2 regions of the Enterovirga sp. GCM10030262 genome follow, and region 2 is predicted to be linked to the other one. Evidence: predicted binding sites of a transcription regulator. Region 2 holds the regulator's gene; the other holds the start of a gene.
The links. Region 2 encodes PhoB, which activates phosphate uptake and scavenging genes when phosphate is short. Its sites were predicted from a motif close to TGTCATNNANCTGTCAT; they were not measured.

Region 1 (11,270 bases), 760 kb from region 2:
TTCCATTCGGTGAAATAGGTGCGCGGATGGGTATTCTCCGACGAGCGCAGATGCTCCAGCCCGATGCCGCCCATCGTGTCGGTGAGGCCGAGCAGGAACTCATATTCGTCATAATGCTGCGAGCCGAACAGCTTCAGCGCCTGCTCGACCAGCTTCTTGTGCGCGGCGATCTGGGCCGGGGTGGCGGCGAGGTCGGCCGGCCGGTCGGCGACGATGTTGAGATCGACGTCCTCGCCGAGCGGGATTTCCTTGAAATAGCGCCCGGCGAACATCGGCGAATCGACCAGCGTTTCGTAGGAGACGGGCGCGTATGCGATGCGGCTGCCGTTCTTGCCCGCCACGTCGAGCGAGGTCGCGTCCTGCCACCCGGCGGGCAGGATGATGGTCGGCGCGACCTCGATGTTCCGTACATAATAGCCGGCCGGATAGAGCGTCATCTTCTCCCACTGCACGTTCATCATGTCGGGCGTCATGACGATGCGGCCCTGATTGGGCTCGGTCGGCGAGAGGTGCTGGAATTCGACCTCAATGGCCTCGACGCCCTCGGGCACATTGACGTGGAAGGCATAGACGTCGGCCGGGTCGCGGCGCCAGGCGATGGGCCGGCGGTTCGCGCTGATCTTTAGCCCAGCGATGGAGGCGATCGGCCCGCGCGGCGCGTGGTTGCCGGGCAGCCATTCGGGATAGAGGAGGACGAGCGGCCCGGCCCCGGCCACGGGAATCGTCTGCTTGACCCGGAAAATGGCGCGCGCCGTGTCGGACGCATCGACCTCGATTTCGATCGTGCCCGGATAGGCTATGTCCCGCGCCGCCGGAATGCGCGCGTCGATGGGCAGCGGCTGGGGCGGGGTCGGTTGGGCGATGGCCGAAGTGGCGAGAAGGAGGGCGAGAGGGACGAGCAGGCTGGGGTGCAACGGAAACTCCATCGAAGAGGCTGTGCCCCTTGGATGAAGGATCGACCGGCCCACGTCCACCCGCAGAACCCCGTCATTCCAGCGAAAGCTGGAATCTGGTTTTCCTTCAGAAGTGAGAATCCAGTGTCCGCTGGAATGACGGGAGGCGGCCTATTTCCCGTTCGCCTTCGCCCGATCGATGCTTTCCAGAATGATCCGCCGCGCGTCCTCGCGGCCGCCCCAGGTGCCGACCCGCACCCATTTCTCGGGTTCCAGATCCTTATAGTGGGTGAAGAAATGCTCGATCTGCTGCTTGACGATGGGCGGCAGGTCGTCGGCCTCGTCGACCTTCTCGTAATAAGGGAAGGTGGTGTCGACCGGGACCGCCAGGATCTTCTCGTCCCCGCCCGATTCGTCCTCGAGCATCAACACCGCGATCGGGCGCGCGCGGACCACCGACCCCGGAATGAAGGGCGATCGCGCCACGACCATGCAGTCGAGCGGATCGCCGTCCTCCGAAAGGGTATGCGGGATGAAGCCGTAATTAGCCGGGTAGCGCATCGGCGTGTGGAGGATGCGGTCGACGAAGATCGCGCCCGAAACCTTGTCGAACTCATATTTGACCGGCTCGCCGCCGACCGGCACCTCGATGATGACGTTGACTGAGTTGGGCGGATCGACGCCGACGGGGATGAGGTCTATGTTCATGGGCTTCCATTCGCTGATCGGAAACTAACCCGCTCATCCTGAGGAGGGACTGAGCCTGGCGAAGGCCCGTCTCGAAGGACCGGTGCACGTCCTTCGAGACGCCGCTTCGCCTTCGCTCAGCGGCTCCTCAGGATGAGCGGGCTGTGGTTCGGAGCCGCCCCTAGCGCCGCCCCGCTTCCCACGCGAGCCAAAAATGCTAAGGGCCGCGCATGAGCAAGGGACCGCAGAGAGTGAGGGGCACCCAGGATATCTGGGGCGAGCAGGCCGACCGCTTCGGCCGCGTGGTCGAGGCGTTCGACAAGGTGCGGCGGCTCTACGGCTTCCAGCGCATCGAGATGCCGGTGTTCGAGGACACGCAGGTGTTCGCCCGCTCGATCGGCGAGACCACCGACATCGTCTCGAAGGAGATGTACACTTTTCCGGATCGCGGCGGCGATTCGCTGACGCTCCGCCCCGAATTCACCGCCGGCATCTGCCGCGCCTATCTCTCCGAAGGCTGGCAGCAGCTCGCGCCGTTGAAGGTCGCGACCCACGGCCCCGTCTTCCGCTACGAGCGCCCACAGAAGGGCCGCTTCCGCCAGTTCCACCAGTTGGACGCCGAGATCATCGGCACCGATTCGCCGCTGGCGGATGTGGAACTGCTCGCCTTCGCCGATCAGCTTCTGGAGGAACTGGGGATCGCCGAGGGCGTCACGCTTCAGCTCAACACGCTCGGCGACGCGGAAACGCGCGATGCCTGGCGGACGGCTTTGGTTGAGCATTTCGAGAAACATCGTGGCGAATTGTCCGAGGACAGCCTGGCCCGGCTCGACAAGAATCCTCTCCGTATCCTCGACAGCAAGGATCCGAAGGACCGTCCGGTTGCCGACACGGCGCCCGCCATCGACGATTTCCTGACCGTGGAAGCAGCGGATTTCTTCGCCAAGGTCACCTCCGGCCTCGACGCCGCCGGCGTCGCCTGGACCCGCAACGCCCGGCTGGTGCGCGGCCTCGATTATTACCGCCACACCGCCTTCGAGTTCGTCACCGACCGCCTCGGCGCGCAGGGGACGGTCCTCGCCGGCGGCCGCTATGACGGCCTGATCGAAGCGCTTGGTGGGCCGCATACCCCTGCGGTCGGCTGGGCCGCCGGCATCGAGCGGCTGGCGATGCTTATCGATTCGCCGAAGGTGGAGAGGATATACACGGCCCTCGTGCCTCTCGGTCCGGCAGCAGAGGCGAAGGCAGTTGGATTGCTCGCCGAGATGCGTGGCGAGGGTGTGTCCTGCGATATGGCTTTCCGCGGCAACCTAAAGAAACGGTTGGCTAAGGCTAGCGCGGCGGGCGCGAGGTGGGTGGTCCTTTTGGGCGATGACGAGATCGCCGCGGGAGAGGCCACAATTCGGGATATGGAAACAGGCGCGCAGTCGTCGGCCCCCTTGGACTTCCTTGCAATGGAACTCTTCGAACGACTTGCTGCGAACGATTTCATGGAAGGTGTAATCACGCACGTCGCCGAGGATGGTACTCGTAAAGTCGGCCTGCCGCCAAAATGACTTCCATTTCCGCCGAACGGATCGCGCAGATCGAGGCGCGCAAGGACGAGATTCAGAATGCCATGTCGGCGCCCAATCTGGCGCCGGACGCGTTCGTGCGGCTGTCCAAGGATTATGCCGAGATCGAGCCGGTCGCGGCGGCGGCGCGGGAGGTGCGGCGGTTGCGGTCGGAGCTCGACGTGCTGAACGGCATGGCCGAGGATCCGGAGCTGCGCGAGCTGGCCGCCGACGAAGCGGAGGATATCCGCCGCAAGCTCCCCGAAGCGGAGCGGGCGCTGGCGCTGAAATTGCTGCCGCGCGATGCGGCCGACGACCGCCCGGCGATGCTCGAAATCCGCGCCGGCACCGGCGGCGACGAGGCGGCGCTCTTCGCCGGCGACCTCTTCCGCATGTACCAGCGCTATGCCGAGGAGCAGGGCTGGCGGGTCGAACTGATCTCGGCCAGCCCGTCCGATGTCGGCGGCTACAAGGAGGTGGTCGCCTCGGTCACCGGCCAGGGCGTGTTCGCCAAATTGAAGTTCGAGAGCGGCGTCCACCGCGTCCAGCGCGTGCCGGCGACCGAGAGCGGCGGCCGTATCCACACCTCCGCCGCCACCGTCGCCGTGCTGCCCGAGGCCGAGGATGTCGACGTCCAGATCAACGACGCGGACCTCCGCATCGACGTCTATCGCTCGTCCGGGCCCGGCGGCCAGTCGGTCAACACCACCGACAGCGCGGTCCGCATCACCCATTTGCCGACGGGCCTCGTCGTCATCCAGCAGGACGAGAAATCGCAGCACAAGAACAAGGCCAAGGCGCTGAGGGTGCTCCGCACCCGTCTTTATGAAGCCGAACGCTCGCGTCTGGCCGACGAGCGCGCCGGTGCGCGCAAGTCGATGGTCGGCTCGGGCGACCGCTCCGAACGCATCCGCACCTACAATTTCCCGCAGGGACGGGTGACCGACCACCGCATCAACCTCACCCTCCACCGTCTCCCCGAAATCCTGCAGGGCCAGATGGGCGAACTGATCGGCGCGCTCATCGCCGAGGACGAGGCCGAGAGGCTTGCGGCTCTGGATGATTGAGGCGTGACGAGCGCCCGCGCCGCCTTGCTCGCGGCGACCGAGCGGCTCGCCGCGAACAGCGAAACGGCCCGCCTGGATGCCGAACTGCTGATGGCTCACGCACTGGGGATCGAGCGCGAGGGCTTGCTGCTCTCCGGTCTCGGCGATGAAGCGCCCACCGCTTTCGAATCCCTCCTGCGCCGCCGCGAGGCGGGAGAGCCGGTCGCCTATATCACCGGCCGCCGCGCCTTCTGGACGATCGAGCTGGAAGTGGCGCCCGGCGTCCTCATCCCGCGGCCCGACAGCGAGACGTTGATCGAGGCGGCGGTCGACCATTTCGGGGAGGCCGGCCCACGCACCATCTTGGACCTCGGCACCGGGCCCGGCACCTTGCTGCTGGCCGCGCTTGATCAATGGCCGCTCGCGCTCGGGCTTGGGGTCGATCGATCGGAGCGCGCGCTGGCGCTTGCCGGCGCCAACGCCGATCGTCTCGGCCTCTCCGGCCGCGCCCGGTTCCGCGCCGGCGATTGGGCGGAGGGGCTGGAGGAGCGTTTCGATCTCGTCCTGTGCAATCCGCCTTATATCGAGCAGGGCGCATTGCTGCCCCGGGACGTGGCGGATTGGGAGCCCGCGGAGGCGCTGTTCGCCGGGCCGGACGGGCTCGACGCCTATCGCCGCCTGGCATTGCAGGTCCCGGCTTTGTTGTCGCAAGGCGGCGTGGCTTGCGTTGAAGTCGGCGCCGGGCAGAGCAAGTCCGTCGCCGCGCTTTTCGATGCGGGGGGCCTCGAAGCGGCGTTCCGGGACGACCTTGCCGGACATGTCCGTTGCCTCATCCTGCGCCCGTCATCTCGCTGAAACATCTTTCCGCTTGGTTTTTCATGCGCGGATAGTTACATAGGCGGCAGGGACGGGGCCAATCACAGCTTTGGATGCGTGAGGCTTCCCGTCGCCGACCCCCGATTGCTCTGGCGTCTCTGGACGGTCCTGGCGTGAGGAGGCGGGAGCCGCGCGCGGCCGCCCGCCACGGGAGTCGCGCAAACAGACGGCCGGGAAGGGCCCGGCCGATGGAGTGGCTATAACCACCTTTGACGAGGACTAGCTTTGATCAACAATCGTCAGGGCGGCCGCAGACGCGGTCGCGGCGGCGGGCCCCGCTCGCCGAACAATGCACCCAATTCAGGCAATCGCCAGGACAATCGCTCGCGCGGAAATGCGAGCCAGCTTCATGAGAAGTACAAGGCGATGGCGCGCGACGCGCAGCTCGCCGGCGATCGTGTCCAGACCGAAACCTACCTTCAGTTCGCGGACCATTATTTCCGCGTCCTCAATGAGAACCGCCCGCGCTTCGAGGAGCAGCGGCGTCCCCGTGACGATTACCAGTCCGACGAGGACGACGATCGGGACGAGGGGATGAACGCCGGCGAGAGCGACGACCGGGAGGAGCGCGAGGAGCGCCCCGAACGCGAGCCGCGCGCGGCCCGCGAGAAGCGCAACGGCGACGAACCCCGCCCCAAGCGCCCGCGCGTGCGCCGCGATCGCGAGGACGAAGGCTCGTCAGACGGGGACGAGCGGATTTCCGCCGACATCCTGCCGCCGGCCATCGCCTCCGTCGACAGCGGCGACGCGCCCAAGGCGCCGCGCCGCCGGGTCCGCCGTTCACGCGACGACGAGGAAATCGCTCCGGCCGCCTGAGGTCTTTCAACCATCACCGGCGAGGGCGGCGATTCCATGGAGTCGCCGCCCTTTTCGTTTGCGCGGCTGCGTCACGAGTTGCAGTCACAATAATGTCACGTGACTGTCCTTTGCCTGTCACCGATATGTCCTAGTTCCGCCTCGAACGGTCGGCGCATTGGGCGCCGGAATGATGATTGGGAATCCCGATGGGCAACAAAATCCTCCTGGCGGCTCTGCTGTCCGCCACCGCGCTCACCGCCGCGACGCCGGCTTTCGCGCAGGACACGGCCGATGTCGCGGCCGAGCTGGCCGCGATGCGCGCCAAGATCGACAGCCTCGAAGCGGAAGTGGCGGCCCTCAAGGCCGCCGCGCCCGCGCCCGCCGAGGCTTCGGCCACCCAGGTGACCTGGAAGGGCGCGCCGGAGTTCAAAGGCGAAGACGGCTGGTCGTTCAAGCCTCGCGGACGGCTGCAATATGATGTCGGCCATGTCGGCAGTCCCGATGGGGTCGCCGATCGCGGCCTCGGTTTCTCCAACGAACTGCGACGCGCCCGCCTAGGTGTCACGGGCACGATTCCCGGTGGGTTCGACTACAAGTTCGAGCTGGACTTCGCCGAGGGCGACGCCGAGATCACCGACGCAACCATCGGCTATGATGCGGGGGGCGGCTTCGGCCTCACCATCGGCCAGCATAACGGCTTTCAGTCGCTGGAGGAGCTGACCAGCTCGCTCTCCACCTCATTCATAGAGCGCGCGGCCTTTACCGACGCCTTCAATTTCGAACGCCGCGTCGGCCTCTCGGCGGGCTATGAGAACGGGCCCTTCATCGCCAATGCCGGAATCTTCACCGACAATATCCACGACCTCGACGACGAGAACAACTCGCTCGGCGCCGACGGCCGGATCGTCCTCGCCCCCAAGATGGGCAAGACGCAGCTCCACTTCGGAGGCTCCGCCCATTATCGCGACAATCGCGACCTGGCGGAACGGGGCGACACCGTCCGCTACCGCCAGCGGCCTCTCATCCATTCGACCGACACACGCTTCCTGGCGACGCCCGAGCTCGGCGTCACCGAAGAGACGAGCTACGGCCTCGAGGCGGCCGCCATCCATGGCCCGTTCCACGCCGCGGGCGAGGTGCACTGGCTAGACGCCGACCTCGCCGATCCCGCCGCGAGCAGCCCCACCTTCTTCGGCGGCTATGCCGAGGTCGGCTATTTCCTCACCGGCGAGACGCGCGGCTACAAGAGCGGCAAATTCGACCGCACCAAGGTTCTGAACCCGGTCGGCGACGGCGGCTTCGGCGCCTTCCAGGTCAATCTGCGCTACGACCATCTCGACCTCAACGATGCCGGCATCCTGGGCGGCAGGCAGCAGGGCTATCAGGCCTCGCTCGTCTGGATCCCGCAGGATCATGTCCGCTTCCTGCTGAACTACGGGCGGATGAGCTATGACGACGCCGCCATCCCCGCGCTGGCCGGCGATCGCAACTACAGCATCGACGTCATCGGCGCGCGGGCGCAGGTGGATTTCTAGGGTGCGTTCCGGGGAACAAGGAAGCCGATCCGGCCATACCAACCAAGCTGCATTGACACCGCAAGTCACCATGTAACAAGCTCCTCCCATCCAGCGGGGGGAGCTTGTTGATGCGCGCTTTGCTTTTGGTTTCCAGCCTGTTGGCCGCGCCTGCTTGGGCGCAGAGCGCGCAGGGCAACGTCGCCGTCACCATCTATAACGACAATCTCGCGCTGGTGCAGGACACGCGCCAGATGGCGATCCCGTCGGGCCGATCACGGCAGGAATTTCCCAACGTCTCCGGCCAGATCAGCCCCGAGACGGTGACGCTCAACGCCCCCGATGTCGCGATCGTCGAGCAGAATTTCGATTTCGACCTGCTATCGCCATCGAGCCTGATGGAAAAAGCGGTCGGCGAGACGATCACCCTGGTGCGCACCAACCCCGCCACCGGCGCCGAGGAGCGCGAGCGGGCGCGGGTGCTCGCGGTGAATGGCGGCGTCGTGCTCCAGATCGGCGAGCGGATCGAAGTGCTGCGCGACGACGGCCTTCCCGTCCGCGTCATTTTCGACAAGGTGCCCGAGAATCTCCGCGCCCGCCCGACCCTTTCGGTGACGCTGGAGAGCCCGCGCGCCGGCACGCGGCCGGTGACCCTCAGCTATTTGACGCCCGGCATGGGGTGGAAGGCGGATTACGTCACCTTGTTCGACGAAGCCGCCGGCACCATCGACGTGCAGGGCTGGGTGACGTTGACCAACAGCACCGGCACCACCTTTGCCGATGCCGATACCTTGCTGATCGCGGGCCAGGTGCAGCAGGAGCAGAATTATGGCGGCCGGCGCGGCTATCGGCCGCCTCCGCCTCCGCCTCCGCCCGGCAACCGGCCCGGCACCGAGACGGCCGAGCGCGAGAGCCTCGGCGATTTCTATCTCTATCCGCTGCCCGAGCGGACGACGATCGCCAACCAGCAGACCAAGCAGGTGAGCTTCCTCGACGTGACCGGGGCGGCCGCGCGCCGCGCTTACGTCTATCGCAACGGCTGGCTCCAGACCCGCGACCAGGCGGAGAGCGCCGACACCGTTCTCCAATTCTCAAGCTCCCGCAACGCCGGTCTGGGCGACGCGCTGCCGGCGGGAACCGTCCGCGTCTATATGAAGGACGCGCGCGGCAACGCCCAGTTCGTCGGCGAGAATTCCATCGGCCACACGCCGATGGGCTCCGACATCGCCATCCGCACCGGCGAGGCGTTCGACGTCAAGGTCCAGCCGGTGGTCGAGCGGCGCGAGCGCGTGAACGACGAGCGCTGGCGCACGACGATGCGCTACACCTTGACCAACGCACGGCCGCAGCCGGTGACGGTCGATCTCATCCAGGACGGCCTGTGGGGCGACACGCGAATCGTGGAGGAGAGCCAGGAGAGCGACCGGCGGTCGGCCGACGAGGCGCTGTGGCGCGTCGCCGTTCCCGCCAATGGCGAGGCGACGGTCACGGCCACCTTCGACACGCGGTTCTGAAGGGCACCGCCGATGCTCAAGTCTCCGTTCGCCCTGAGCCTGTCGAAGGGCCCTCATTGGTGAACCCACCCCCACCCCCACCCGTTCGCGTCGAGCGAAGTCGAGACGCCCCATCGAGCGTAGCCGAGATATTCTTGCGCATGAGAGCCTCGGCTTCGCTCGGCTGGTTGTCTCGACTTCGCTCGACACGAACGGTTGTGGTTTGGGCGATGGTGTGTTCCAGCGGGGCGCTTGCCCAAACCGTCACCACCTCGCCCGGCCCCGAATCCGTCTCCATCACCGTCTATCGCGACCCGAATCGCGGCGCCGATCCGATGGATATCGACTGGCTCAACGGCTATGCGCTGATCAGCGAGACCCGCACGGTCTCTGTCCCGCCCGGCGAATCGGACGTCCGCTTCGAGGGCGTCGCGGGCGGAATCATTCCGGAAAGCGCGATCGTCACCGGCTTTCCCGATGGCGTGATCGAGAAGAACCAGGACGCGTACCTCCTTTCGCCCGCCAGCCTGCTCGACGCCTCGCTCGGCCGCCGCGTCCACATCCGGCGCACCTCGGGCGCGACCGGAGAGGTGAGCGAGACCGACGCGGTGATCCGCTCGGGCGCGGGCGGCGCGGTGGTGCTGGAAACGCCGGCGGGAATCGAGGCGCTCCGCTGCACCGGCCTTCCCGAGACGATCCTCTATGATCGCGTGCCCGAAGGACTGTCGGCGAAACCGACCCTTTCGGTCCGGGTTCGCAGCGCCGCGCCGGCCAGCGCGACGGTCACCCTCTCCTATCTAGCCACCGGCTTCGACTGGCAGGCCGATTATGTCGCCGAACTGTCGGCCGACGAAAAAAGCATGGACCTGTTCGCCTGGCTGACCCTTGCCAATGGCGACGAGACGGGCTTCGCCGACGCCGACACCCAGGCGGTGGCCGGACGGCTCGACCGCGATTCGCGCCGCGGCATCAAACCGAGAGCGGAGCCGCTTGTCCTCCAATGCTGGCCGGCGGGAACCACGACCAGCGATCTCGAAAGGCGCGTCCCACCGCCTCCGGCGGCGCCACCGCCTCCGCCGATGGCCCTCGATTCGATCGTCGTCACCGGTTCGCGGATGCAGAGGAGAGACCTCACCTCCACGAGCCCCCTCGCGATGATCGCGGAGGAGGAATTCCTGGGGGATCTGAGGCTCTATCGAATTCCCGAGCCTGTTACGGTTGCGGCGATGAGTCAAAAGCAGGTGGCGTTGCTCCGGCGCGGCGACGTTTCCATCGCCATCGTCTATCGGGCGAACCTCTATCAACCCGGCGAATCGGGCGCGACGCCGGTGGTCACTACGCGCAATCGCGAAAGCGCCGGCCTCGGGCTCGCCCTGCCGTCCGGAGAGGTCGCCTTCTTCCAGGATCATGGCGGCAGGCGCATCCTCGTTGGGCAGGGTCTTACGCGCGATCTCGCGGTCGGCGAGGATGTCGAGATCGAGCTTGGCGAATCGATCGATGTCCGCACGTCGCTGGTCATGGAAGCCGAGGACGAGCGAAGTGCCGCCTATCGGCTGACGGTGACCAACGCCAAGGACCGGCCCGTGCGGTTCGAGGCGAAGCTGCCGGGCACCGCGAATCGCATCTCCAGGCCGAGCGCGCGGCTGTCGACGCGCGACGGCGGCCCCTTATGGACGGTGACCGTCCCCGCCAACGGCAGCGCGACCCTAAGCTACCGGATCAAGTCCCGGCCTTAGCGGCTGCGCGGGCCGCGCGATCGAATCGCGGAGGGTTGAATGAAGCTCCCAAACGGGAGACAGTGCCGGGCTTGAGGACGACCTCGACAGGTCGCCCACGCAAAAGAGGGGAGGGCGGCATGGCGACCAACTTCAATTTTCCCGTCGGCACGGCGGCGGTGAGCTGGTTCGATAGCAGCGGATCATCTCACATCCGTGTCTATTCGACGGACGGCTACAAGGTGTCCGAGAGGTGCTGGGATGGTTCGGCGTGGACCGACGGCGCATTCGCCCAGGCCGGCTCGAACGTGTCGGCGACGTGCTGGCAGAACCAGGACGGACCCTGCATCCGGGTCTATTGCAACTTCCAGGACAAGACGCTCGAATATTGCTGGGATGCCGGCGGTTCCGGCTGGTATCAAGGCACCTACACGACCAGCTGATCCGCGCTCGGCTGCCGGACGTCAGCCCCGCTTCACCGGCCGCGGCCGGTGATTCTCGTCCAGCGCGACGAAGGTGAACAGGCCTTCGGTCACCTTCACCTGGCTCGACCCGCGGTCGCGGTCGGCGACGACCTCGATTCGGATCGCCATCGACGTGCGGCCGATTCGCTCGATCGTCGCATAGATGGAGATGATGTCGTGGATCAGCACCGGCGCGATGAACTCCATCGCCTCGATCGCCACGGTGGCGAC
Region 2 (11,270 bases):
GGTGAAAAATTCGGCCAGGCCCCAGGCGGTGCCGGCGACGAACAGGCCGGCGAAGGGGGAGGGGCCATTATAGTCGATATGGGGTGGCAGATCGTTGCCGATCCAGCTTACCGCCACGAGCAGGATCGCCGCCGCGATGGCGACGAAGATGTCGTTGAAGCCGGTCAACAGCCGGAAATGCTCCTCGTCGACGGCCGGCGTCGTGCGCTGAGCCGCGACATGGCTTCGCAACGCGTCGGCCGCCTGCGGCGACAGGGCGCCTGCGGCCACCGCCGCCTCGAGATCGCTTTCACTATACATGGTCCGGATCCTCCCTCGGCGGGCGACCTAGCACGAGTGTATTATATACGCAATACACCATTTTGCCAAAAAGGACCGGAGCGGTGTGCGGGGCGGGGCGCCGGGGCGCCCCGCCCGCCTCGGTCGGATGCGATCAATCGGGATTGCCGACGCCGCGCTCATAGGCCTGCACGCAATTATCGGTGACCGTGCGCGAGCAGGCCGGATAATCTTCGGCGGCGGGCTGCGAGGCGAAGGCCGCGCTCTGGTTCGGGTTCGGCACGACGGTGGCGCCGGGGGTGACGCTGACCGGCTCGTTGGCTCCGGCCGGTGCCATCGCCGGATCGGACACGACCGGGATGCCGCGCGCGTCGCGCTCCGGCGCGGCGTTGCCCGGGGCCACGGTCTGCGAGGTGGTCGGCTCGGTCGCCTCGCCGGTGGTGTCGGCGGCCTGGGCCAGCGCGATGCCGCTGAACGACAAAGCGGCGGCGAACAAGATGGTCTTCATGGCAAACTCCTCATGCCCGGCAGCCCCGCTCCGCTGCTGGTCGATGCCCCATTACGGACCCTGAACGACTTTCCCGCGGATTATATCCACGGCCGATACGATCGGGCGCCACGACGGCTATTTGCCCGCGATCTTTTTCGCGCCCATGATGCCGAGCACGAGGAATATCGCGAAGATGACGAGCGCCGCGATGAACAGGAAGATGGCGATGTCGGCGGAGACTCCGGCGATCCCGCCGAATCCGAATATCGCTGCGACAAGCGCGATTACGGCGAAGATGGCTGCCAGCTTGAGCATGTTCGACTCCTTGTCATTACGGGAGTTGAACGGGCCGATCGCGTGGCGAGTTCCCGACAGGCGCCTGGCTAGAGCGAGTCCGACCAAGGTCGAATCGCTCCAGGTCCTACGACCCGCGTTTTCCGAGCCGCTGGCTGTTCCAGCCAGCTCAAAAGCGCTCTAGCTCCGGCCGTCGCTGTCGAGCGCGTAGCCGGCCGAGCGGACGGTGCGGATGATGTCGGCGCGGCCACCTTCGTTGATCGCCTTGCGGAGACGGCGGATGTGGACATCGACGGTGCGCGGCTCGATGTCGCTGTCATGGCCCCAGACATTGTCGAGCAGCCGCTCGCGCGAGAAGACGCGGCCGGGATGCTCCAGGAAGTGGCGGAGCAGGCGGAATTCCGTCGGCCCGAGCGCGATCGTGACGCCGTCGCGCCGCACCTTGTGGGAGACGATGTCCATCTCGAGATCGGCGTAGCGCAATTGCTCTCCAGCGAGCGCGGGCCGGACGCGGCGGAGGACCGCGCCGACGCGGGCGACCAGCTCGCGCGGTGAGAATGGCTTGGTGATATAATCGTCGGCGCCGGTCTCCAGGCCGCGGATGCGGTCGGCCTCCTCGCCGCGCGCGGTGAGCATGATGATCGGCACGTTGGCGGTCTCGGCGCGGCGGCGCAGGCGCCGGCAGACCTCGATGCCGGAGACGCCCTCGATCATCCAGTCGAGCAGGACGAGGTCGGGCGGATTCTCCTGCGCGAGGAGGAGAGCTTCCTCGCCGTCGGCGGTGTGCCGAACCTCGAATTCCTCGCGCCGCAGGTTGAAGACCAGCAGCTCGGCGAGCGCGCTGTCGTCCTCGACGAGGAGGATGCGGCCCTTAGCCATCGGCCTGGTCGCTTGCCATGTCCCCGCCCTTGGTGCGTTCGGCCATGTGCTGGCCGGTGGCGGCGAAATAGACCATCTCGGCGACATTGGTCGCGTGATCCCCCATCCGCTCCAGATTCTTGGCGACGAACAAAAGGTGGGTAGCGGCTGTGATGTTCTGCGAATTCTCCATCATGAAGGTGAGGAGGGTGCGGAAGATGCTGTTGTAGAAATTGTCCACGGCCTGGTCGCGCTCGCACACCGCCTCCGCCTTGGCGAAGTCACGGGCAGCGAAGGCGTCGAGGACGTTGTGGACCATCTCGCCGACGATGCGCGCCATTTCGGGCAGCAGCGCCATCGGCCCCAGATCCCGCGAATGCTCGATCAGGTGGACGCGCTTGGCGATGTTCTTGGCATAATCGCCGATCCGCTCCACGACGCCGGCGATCTTCAAGGCGGCGACGACCTCGCGCAGATCGTCCGCCATCGGAGCCCGGAGCGCGATGAGTTGGACCGCGTTGCGCTCGACCTCGGCCTCCAGCGCGTCGATCTTCCTGTCGTCGGCGATCACGCGATTGGCCGTCTCGATATCGCGCTGCATCAGCGCGCGCATCGAGTCGGCGATGGCGGCTTCGGCAAGTCCGCCCATCTGCGCGATCGAGGCGCGGAGCTGGTCCAGATCCTGGTCGAAGGCTTTGACCGTATGTGCGCTGGTTCCCATGCGTTGATCCTTCTCAGCCATAGCGGCCGGTGATGTAATCCTTGGTGCGCGTCTGGCGCGGATTGGTGAAAATCTCCGATGTCTCGCCATATTCGACGAGGTTGCCGAGGTGGAAGAAAGCGGTGCGCTGCGAGACGCGTGCGGCCTGCTGCATATTGTGCGTGACGATGACGATCGCGTAGCGGCCGCGAAGATCGTGGATCAGCTCCTCGATCCTGGCGGTGGCGATCGGATCGAGCGCCGAACACGGCTCGTCCATCAGGATCACTTCGGGATCGACGGCGATGGCGCGGGCGATGCAGAGGCGCTGCTGCTGGCCTCCGGAGAGCGCGGTGCCGCTGTCCTGCAGGCGATCCTTGACCTCTTCCCATAGGCCCGCCCGCTTCAGCGACTTCTCGACCACCCGGTCCATCTCGGCCTTGCCGGCGGCGAGGCCGTGGATGCGCGGACCGTAGGCGACATTCTCGTAGATCGATTTGGGGAAGGGATTGGGCTTCTGGAACACCATGCCTACGCGAGCGCGGAGCTGCACCACGTCCATCGATGAGGCGTAGATATCCTCGCCATCGAGCTCGATGCAGCCTTCGACGCGGGCGCTGGGGATGGTGTCGTTCATCCGGTTCAAGGTGCGCAGGAAGGTCGATTTGCCGCAGCCCGAGGGGCCGATGAAGGCGGTGACATTCTCCTGGCCGATGTCGATCGAGACGGAATCGATCGCCTGCTTGTCGCCATAGAAGACGCTCACGTCGCGGGCCGTCATCTTGGGCGCCGGTTCGGCGGCTATGACGGGGGCGGAGGCCTGGATCTTCGTGTCGTTCATCATTTCACCAGCGCCGTTCGAATTTGTTGCGGAGATAGATAGCGAGGCCGTTCATGGCGAGCAGGAAGACGAGGAGGACGATGATCGCGGCGCTCGTCTTCTCGACGAAGCCGCGGCTGACCTCGTCCGACCAGAGGTAGATCTGCACCGGCAGCACCGTCGCGGGATCGGTGATGCCGCCCGGCGGCGAGGCGATGAAGGCGCGCATGCCGATCATCAGCAAGGGCGCCGTCTCGCCCAGCGCGCGGGCCATGCCGATGATCGTGCCGGTGAGGATGCCGGGCAGCGCCAGCGGCAGCACATGGTGGAACACCACCTGAATTCGGCTCGCGCCTATGCCGAGGGCGGCGTCGCGGATCGAGGGCGGTACGGACTTGATCGCGTTGCGGCCGGCGATGACGATGACGGGCATGGTCATCAGCGCCAGCACGAGACCGCCGACCAAGGGCGCCGAGCGCGGCAGGTGCATGAAATTGAGGAATACGGCGAGCCCCAGCAGCCCGAAGATGATCGAGGGCACCGCCGCCAAATTGTTGATCGATACCTCGATCATGTCGGTCCAGCGGTTCCTGGGCGCATATTCCTCGAGATAGACGGCCGAGAGCACGCCGACCGGAAAGGCCAAAGCAAGCGTCACCAGCATCGTCAGCAACGAGCCTTTGAACGCGCCCCAGATGCCGACCACGGTCGGGTCGGTGGCGTCGGCGCCGGTGAGGAAGCGCATGTTGAAGCCGGTCCGGACGGCGTCGGCGGCTTCGAGACGGGCGTGGACCGCCTCGGCCTCGGGCGCCCCGTCGCCCTTGGCGGCGACGTCGAGCTCGTCGGAAGCGGGGAGCCAGAAGGTGGCGGTGCCGCCGAGGATCGACGGGTCCTCCTTGATCCTCTCGCGTACTCTCAGCCAGGCCGCATCCGAAAGCATGCCGTCGGCCATCCCGTCATAACGCTGGCGGGCCGCCGCGCGCATCGTCCCGTCCAGGTCGGCGCCGGCCAGCGCGGCGTCGGCGCCGAAGCCTTGAAGCGTCGCGGGATCGATGAACAGGTCGCTGGCGGGAAAATCGATGTCGAGCCTCACCTCGGTCTGGGTGAAGCCGCGCGCGCCGTTCGCGACCATCGTCACGAGCAGGAAAGCAAGGAAGGCGGCCGACAGCAGGATCGCGCCGAGCCCGATCAGGCGGAAGCGCCGCTCGGCCGCATAGCGCTTCCGGATGCGCCGCTGCATGGCTTGACTGTTCCAGTCGGTGGGCGCGCGGGCGATGTCAGTCATAGGCTTCGCGATATTTCTTCACCACGCGCAACGCGACGATGTTGAGCAAAAGGGTGACGACGAACAGCACCAGACCCAATGCGAAGGCGGCGAGCGTCTTGGCGCTGTCGAACTCCTGATCGCCGGTCAGCAGCTGCACGATCTGGGTCGTGACGGTCGTGACGCTGGCGAAGGGGTTGGCCGTCAGATTGGCGGCGAGGCCGGCGGCCATCACCACGATCATGGTCTCTCCGATCGCCCTGGACACCGCGAGGAGGACGCCGCCGACCACGCCGGGGAGCGCGGCCGGGACGAGCACCTTCTTGATCGTCTCCGATTTGGTGGCGCCCATCGCCAAGCTGCCGTCGCGCATCGCGTCCGGCACCGCGTTGATCGAATCGTCGGCCATCGACGAGACGAAGGGGATGATCATGATGCCCATGACGAGACCGGCGGCGAGCGCCGATTCGGAAGACGCGCCGGGAATGCCGACCGTCACCGCGAAATCGCGGATCGCGGGAGCGATGGTGAGGGCGGCGAAATAGCCGTAGACGACGGTCGGGACGCCGGCGAGCATCTCGAGCGTCGGCTTCATCCAGGCGCGCACCTTGGGATTGGCATATTGCGTCAGATAGATGGCGCTCATCAGTCCGAGCGGGATGGCGACGATCATGGCGATGATGGCGCCGATGAAGATCGTTCCCCAGAATAAGGGAATCGCGCCGAACGCGCCCGACGATCCGGCCTGATCGGCGCGGATGGCGGTCTGCGGGCTCCAGCTCGAGCCGAACAGGAACTCGATCGGCGAGACCATGCTGAAGAAGCGCAGGCTCTCGAACAAGAGCGACAGGACGATGCCGAGCGTCGTCAGGATCGCGATCAGCGAGGCGATGAGCAGCAGGCCCATGACCAGCCGCTCGACCCGGGTGCGGGCGCGGAACTGGGGCGAGACGCGGGAATAAGCGAAGGCGCCGCCGGCGAAGGCAAGCAGCATCGCCGCCGCGCCGCCGATCAGCGCATAATGGTTCGAAGCCTCGGCATAGAGAGGGGCGAGCGCCTTCGCTTCGGGGTTGAAGGCGACCTGGAGATTGCCGCCGGCGAGGGCTTGGGCCTCGCTCAGGATCGAGGCGCGCTGCATCGGCAGTTGCGGGAGCGAGGCGGCGGCGGGGCTGTCGAGCACGGCCTGGGTGACGAGGCCGCCGGAAACCGAGCTCCACACCGTCAGGAAGATCAGCGCCGGAACGAGCGCCCACAAAGCGACATACCAGCCGTGATAAGCGGGCAGCGAATGCGCGCGCGCGCCGCCCGCCGCCCGGCCCGGCGCCGCGAACGCCGCCGCCTTGGCGCGGGCGCTGAGCCAGGCCACCAGGCCCAGTCCCAGGATCAAAAAGACGATCGCGAACAGCGACAAGATCGAGTTCCCTTAACCGCGCACGCGCCGCTGTTCCCCGGCGAAAGCCGGGGAACAGTTGTTGAGTCCGTCTGGACCCCGGTTTTCGCCGGGGCACAGCATGGATGCGGCGCGCAGCCTCACTTCACTTCAGCTCGCCGGCCGCGACCGGGGTCAGCGAAGTCGCCGCGGCGGCCGCGGAGGCCTGGACATCAGCCGGCGAGGCGATCAGCCCGCGCTCGACCAGATAGCCGTCGTCGCCCCAGGCCGAGACATATTCGGCGAGGAACTCCTTGAGGCCCGGAATGGCCGCGACATGCTCGCCCTTCACATAGATGTAGAGCGGACGGGCGCCGGCATAATCGAACGAGGAGATGGTCTCGTAGGTCGGCGCGACGCCGCCCAAGGTGAGGCCGCGCACCTTGTCCGCATTCTCCTCGAGGAAGCTGTAGCCCATGATGCCCACCGAGCCGGGATTGGCGGCGACCTTCTGGACGAGGAGATTGTCGTTCTCGCCGGTCTCGACATAGACGCCGTCCTCGCGAACCTTGGTGCAGACTTCCTTGTAGCGGTCCTCGTCGCTCTCCTTAAGCGCCTTCATCTCCGCATTGGTGGTGCAGCCTTTCTCGAGGATCATTTCGGCGAGCGCGTCGCGCGTGCCCGAGGTCGGCGGCGGGCCATAGACCTTGATGGCGATGGCCGGCAGTTCCGGATTCACGTCTTGCCAGGTCTTCGCGGCGTTGGGCTCGCCATAAGGCGTCGCCGCGATCGCTTCGTAGACATCCTCCAATGTCAGCGGGATCGGCTCGGCGCCATTGGCCTGGATGAAGGCGAGGCCGTCGATCCCGACCGGGATCTCGATCACCTGGTTGACGCCGTTCGCCTTGCAGTCGGCGAGCTCGGACGCCTTCATCCGGCGCGAGGCGTTGCTGACGTCGGGGTGCTGGGCGCCGACGCCGGCGCAGAACAATTTCATGCCCGCGCCCGTGCCGGTCGATTCGACGATCGGAGCGCCGAAGGTCGGATTGGCCTGTGCGAAGCGCTCGACGACCGCGGTGGTGAAGGGATAGACGGTGGACGAGCCGACGACGCGGATCTGCGAGCGCGCGCCGGCTTCACCGCCCGCGCCGCTCTGGCCGCAGCCGGCGAGCGCCAGAGCCGCCACGGCGGCGAGGAATATCGACTTTTTCAATTGTGCCTCCATTGACCGCCTTAATCGGCGTCGGGCAGTTCACTAGGACTGATACGCGTGACTTCTGTGACGGTTGCGTGACTCTTTGATGACAGTGACGGCAGGTAGACGCTGAAGCGGCTGCCTTCGCCCGGCGCGCTCGCGATATCGAGCCGTCCCCGGTGCCGGCCGACAATGTGCTTGACGATGGCGAGACCGAGCCCGGTGCCGCCCATCGACCGGCTCCGGCCCGGATCGACGCGGTAGAAGCGCTCGGTAAGCCTGGGAAGGTGCTCGGGCGCGATGCCGTCGCCTCGGTCGATGACGCTGATGCGGATCATGTCCGGCCCGGCCTCCTCGAACCGGATCGTCACATCCTCTCCCGTCCGCCCGTATTTGAGCGCATTGACGATCAGGTTGCGCAGCAGCTGGAGCAATTGCGATCGGTCTCCGGGTACGACGGGATCGGCGTCGCCGTGTTCGACTACGATCCGGCTCTCCTTTTGCGCGATCAGCTGGCCGCAGCCCTCCCGCACCTCCTCGACCAGCGGCAGCAGCGGAACGGGCTCGGTCGGCACGCTGAACCTTTCGGCCTCGATGCGCGACAGCGAGATGAGGTCGTCGACCAGTTGCTGCATCCGCCGCGCCTCGTCCTCCATGATCTTGAGAAAGCGCTTGCGCGTCGCCTCGTCGGCCGTGTCGTCATCCTGCAGCGTCTCCGAAAAGCCGATCAGGGTGGTCAGCGGCGTGCGCAGTTCGTGGCTGGCATTGGCAACGAAATCGACCCGCATCTGCTCTGACGCGTGGGCCTCGCTGCGGTCCTTGAGGCGGACCAGGCGGCTGCCGTCGGGCAGCAGCGAGACGATCATCTCCCAGCGTCGGTCGCGGTCGACGAGCCCGACCAGCTCGGTCCGGCTGACCGCGCTCGCATCATCGCCGATCAGCCGTTCCGAAGCAGCCGGGTGGCGTATGGCGAGGCGGATGTCGACGCCCTCGATATGCCCGCCGAGCAGCGCCTTGGCGGCCTGGTTGGCGAACAGCACCCGCCGCTCGCGCACGATCATCACCGGATCCTCGACGGCGTCGGCAACTTCGCTCGTCCGCGGCAGGACGGTCGCCGCGCCGGTCTCGGTCGGGGGCTCGGCCGGCGGCACCGCCTTGCCGGGCACGACCAGCAGGCCGGCGGCGATCGCGCCGGCGAAGACGGCGATCAAGGCGGCGGTCGCGGGCGCGCCCGAAGTCACGGCGGCGGCGATCCCGATGCCCGCCGCCGTCGCCGCCGCCAGTATGCGCAAGAGCCGATGGAATGCCATGGGACGTGTCCCTTAACGGGATCGTTCCGGCCGCGCCACCGCTCGCATCCGGGGGGCTTTACGCTTATGAAAGAAGAGAGGCTTTATGCAGAGGCGATGAGCGACTTCGAGGAATCCGGGCCGGCCGCCGCCGAGCCCCAGCCGAGCCGCCGGATCGTGCTTGCGCTCGGCGCCGCCGCGGCGTCGACCGTGGTGACCATCAGGCCGGCGCTCGCCCAGACCGCCGGCTCGCTCATCACCTGCGAGATACCGGTACCCGCGCCCGAGGCCGCGGGCCAGTATATCGCGGCCGACGGCACCCTGGTGGCGCCCGGCACGCCCGGCTCCTTCCCGCCGGCAACGCGCGTCATCACCGGCGAGCAGGCGAAGGTCCTGCTGCGCGGGGGCACGCCGACGGGCGTCGATTCCGAGGCCGCCCAGGCTTATGCAAATTATATTCGCCGTCTGCAGGCGGGGATGAGCGGCTTCACCTGCTACGCCTCGCTGCAGATGCCGCGCTGACGGGAGGCGGGCCGGAATGGCCGGTCCCCTTTATATCGCCGATCCGGCCGGCCTGTTCCGCCGCGCGGAGCTGGATGGGCTGACCGCCTTCTTTCACATCCCCTCGGGAATGACCCACATCCTCGCTCCTCCGGCACCGCAAATCCTCGATGCGATCGCGGACAATCCGGCGGATATCGCTGAAATCCTGGTCCGCATGGCCTGGGCGTTCGACCTGGAAGGCGACGCGGGCGCGCTCCAGGCGCGGCTCGACGAACTCGAGGCGGCCGGTCTCGTCCGCAGTATGGACTCAGACTCTCGTTCCCCGGCGAAAACCGGGGCCCAGGAGGGGAGCCGCGCCGGATCCCGGCTTTCGCCGGATACCATGAGCGCAAGTCGGGCCGCATGAGGCATTCACTCGGTCTCCAAGTCGGCCCGACGGCCTTCCGCGTCGGTTCGGACTGGCCGGAGCCGATCGCCGCCTTGCGCCGCCTCTACGCGGGATATCCGACGCCGGAGGGCGCCTGCGACTTCACGGTTCGGCTCGAAGCGGAGAAGCCATGGCGGCGCTGGCTGCGGCCGTCGGTCGCCATAAGGGGCGATTTCGTCCTGCCCGACGCGGCGCCGCTCCCGCTCCCTCTGGGGCTGCTCGCCGCCGAGATGGGCATGAATCTGCAGATGGCGCTCGGCCACAAACACTATCTGCTGCTCCACGCCTCCACCGTCGAGAAGGACGGGCGGGCGCTGCTGATGACCGGCCATTCCGGCTCGGGCAAGTCCACGCTGGCGGCGATCCTCGGCGAACGCGGCTGGCGGCTGATGGGCGACGAATTCGCGCTTCTTGATCCCGACGACGGCAGCCTCCACGCCTTTCCGCGTGCGATCAGCCTCAAGAACGGCGCGATCTCGTTGGTCGCCGGCATCGCCGACGAGACCCGGCTCGGGCCGCTCCTTCAGGGGACGCCGAAGGGCGCGATCCGCCACCTGCGCCCGCAGGCCGACGCTATCGCCCGGATGGGCGAGAGCGCGCGGCCGGCCCTGATCCTCTTTCCCCGCTTCGGCGCTGATCTCGACGCCGCCGTGAGGCCGGTCGGCGCGGCGGAGGTGTTCGTCCGGCTGACCCAGGCCTCGACCAATTATGTCGCGTTGGGCGAGCGCGGGTTCACCGCGCTGACCGGCCTGATCGACGCCGCGCCGGCGCACGCGATCGATTATCCCGACACGGAAGCGGCGCTCGCCTTGGTCGACCGGCTGTGGGGCGAGCTTGGATGAGCGACGCGCGCCTTTTGCTGCAAGCGTTGCGCGATCCCGCGAGCGCCGTGGGCCTCGACAACCGCCGATGGACGGCGCTGATCTCCGTCGCCCGCGCGGAATCGCTGTTGGGCGCGCTCGCGCACCGGCTGGCGGGCCTGTCCGTCCCGGCCGAAATTGGGCGCCTTCTCGGCGATGCGCGGCGCGATCACGATTTCGCCCGCACCCAGGCTTTGTGGGAGGCAGAGATGGCGCGCCGCGCGCTGGCGCCTCTGGGCGTGCCCGTCATCCTGCTCAAGGGCACCGCTTATGCCGCCGCCGGCCTGTCGGCGGGGCAGGGGCGCTCGATCGGCGACCTCGACATCCTGGTCCCGCGCGCCGACCTCGACGCCGTCCAGGACGCGCTCCTCGCCGCCGGTTGGGAATGGGTGAAGCCGGATGCCTATGACGACCTCTATTACCGTCGCTGGATGCACGAGCTGCCGCCGCTCATCCACCGCGAGCGCGATCGCATGATCGACGTCCACCACACCATCCTGCCGCTGACCGCCCGCCCGAAACCGGACGCCGGCGCGATGATCGCCGACAGTGTCGCGCTGCCGAACGGGCTGCGTGTCCTCGCGCCGGAAGACATGATCGTCCACGCCGCCTGCCATCTCTTCGCGGACGGCGACCTCGCGGGCGGCCTCCGCAACCTCTGGGACATCGACCGGCTGCTGCGCGCCTTCGGCGACGAGATCGGATTCTGGTCGCGCCTCGCCGACCGCGCCAAGCGGCACGGGCTGAGGCGAGAAGTCTCCCGCGCGTTGCGCCTGGCGCGGCGCTTCTACGACACGCCGGTCGATCGGGCGCTGGCCGGTAAAGGCTCGCTCGCCGATCGGCTCTTCGCGGCCCGCCTGCTCGCCCGCAACGGCTGGGGGCAGGGGACGCGCAAGGGTCTGCGTCTCGCTTTCTACATCC

Region 1: a site for PhoB is predicted at 5,965-5,981, ahead of ACFQRC_RS13785 (OprO/OprP family phosphate-selective porin). Genes of this name have one in related genera too.

What each region holds. Positions count from the first base shown of each region.
Region 1 covers NZ_JBHTDC010000002.1:931,616-942,885, reverse strand. Annotated here, with positions in the region: gene ACFQRC_RS13815 (M61 family metallopeptidase) at 1-914, opposite strand, end outside; gene ppa (inorganic diphosphatase) at 1,065-1,601, opposite strand; gene hisS (histidine--tRNA ligase) at 1,811-3,136, shown strand; gene prfA (peptide chain release factor 1) at 3,133-4,200, shown strand; gene prmC (peptide chain release factor N(5)-glutamine methyltransferase) at 4,204-5,034, shown strand; gene ACFQRC_RS13790 (DUF4167 domain-containing protein) at 5,281-5,871, shown strand; gene ACFQRC_RS13785 (OprO/OprP family phosphate-selective porin) at 6,060-7,388, shown strand; gene ACFQRC_RS13780 (DUF4139 domain-containing protein) at 7,499-8,881, shown strand; gene ACFQRC_RS13775 (DUF4139 domain-containing protein) at 9,091-10,596, shown strand; gene ACFQRC_RS13770 (hypothetical protein) at 10,716-11,018, shown strand; gene ACFQRC_RS13765 (acyl-CoA thioesterase) at 11,040-11,270, opposite strand, start outside.
Region 2 covers NZ_JBHTDC010000002.1:169,227-180,496, reverse strand. Annotated here, with positions in the region: gene ACFQRC_RS10010 (hypothetical protein) at 1-300, opposite strand, end outside; gene ACFQRC_RS10005 (hypothetical protein) at 434-787, opposite strand; gene ACFQRC_RS10000 (DUF1328 domain-containing protein) at 905-1,084, opposite strand; gene phoB (phosphate regulon transcriptional regulator PhoB) at 1,244-1,942, opposite strand; gene phoU (phosphate signaling complex protein PhoU) at 1,935-2,642, opposite strand; gene pstB (phosphate ABC transporter ATP-binding protein PstB) at 2,656-3,465, opposite strand; gene pstA (phosphate ABC transporter permease PstA) at 3,467-4,726, opposite strand; gene pstC (phosphate ABC transporter permease subunit PstC) at 4,719-6,116, opposite strand; gene ACFQRC_RS09970 (substrate-binding domain-containing protein) at 6,241-7,287, opposite strand; gene ACFQRC_RS09965 (ATP-binding protein) at 7,308-8,579, opposite strand; gene ACFQRC_RS09960 (hypothetical protein) at 8,676-9,080, shown strand; gene ACFQRC_RS09955 (HPr-rel-A system PqqD family peptide chaperone) at 9,097-9,468, shown strand; gene ACFQRC_RS09950 (HprK-related kinase A) at 9,465-10,331, shown strand; gene ACFQRC_RS09945 (nucleotidyltransferase family protein) at 10,328-11,270, shown strand, end outside.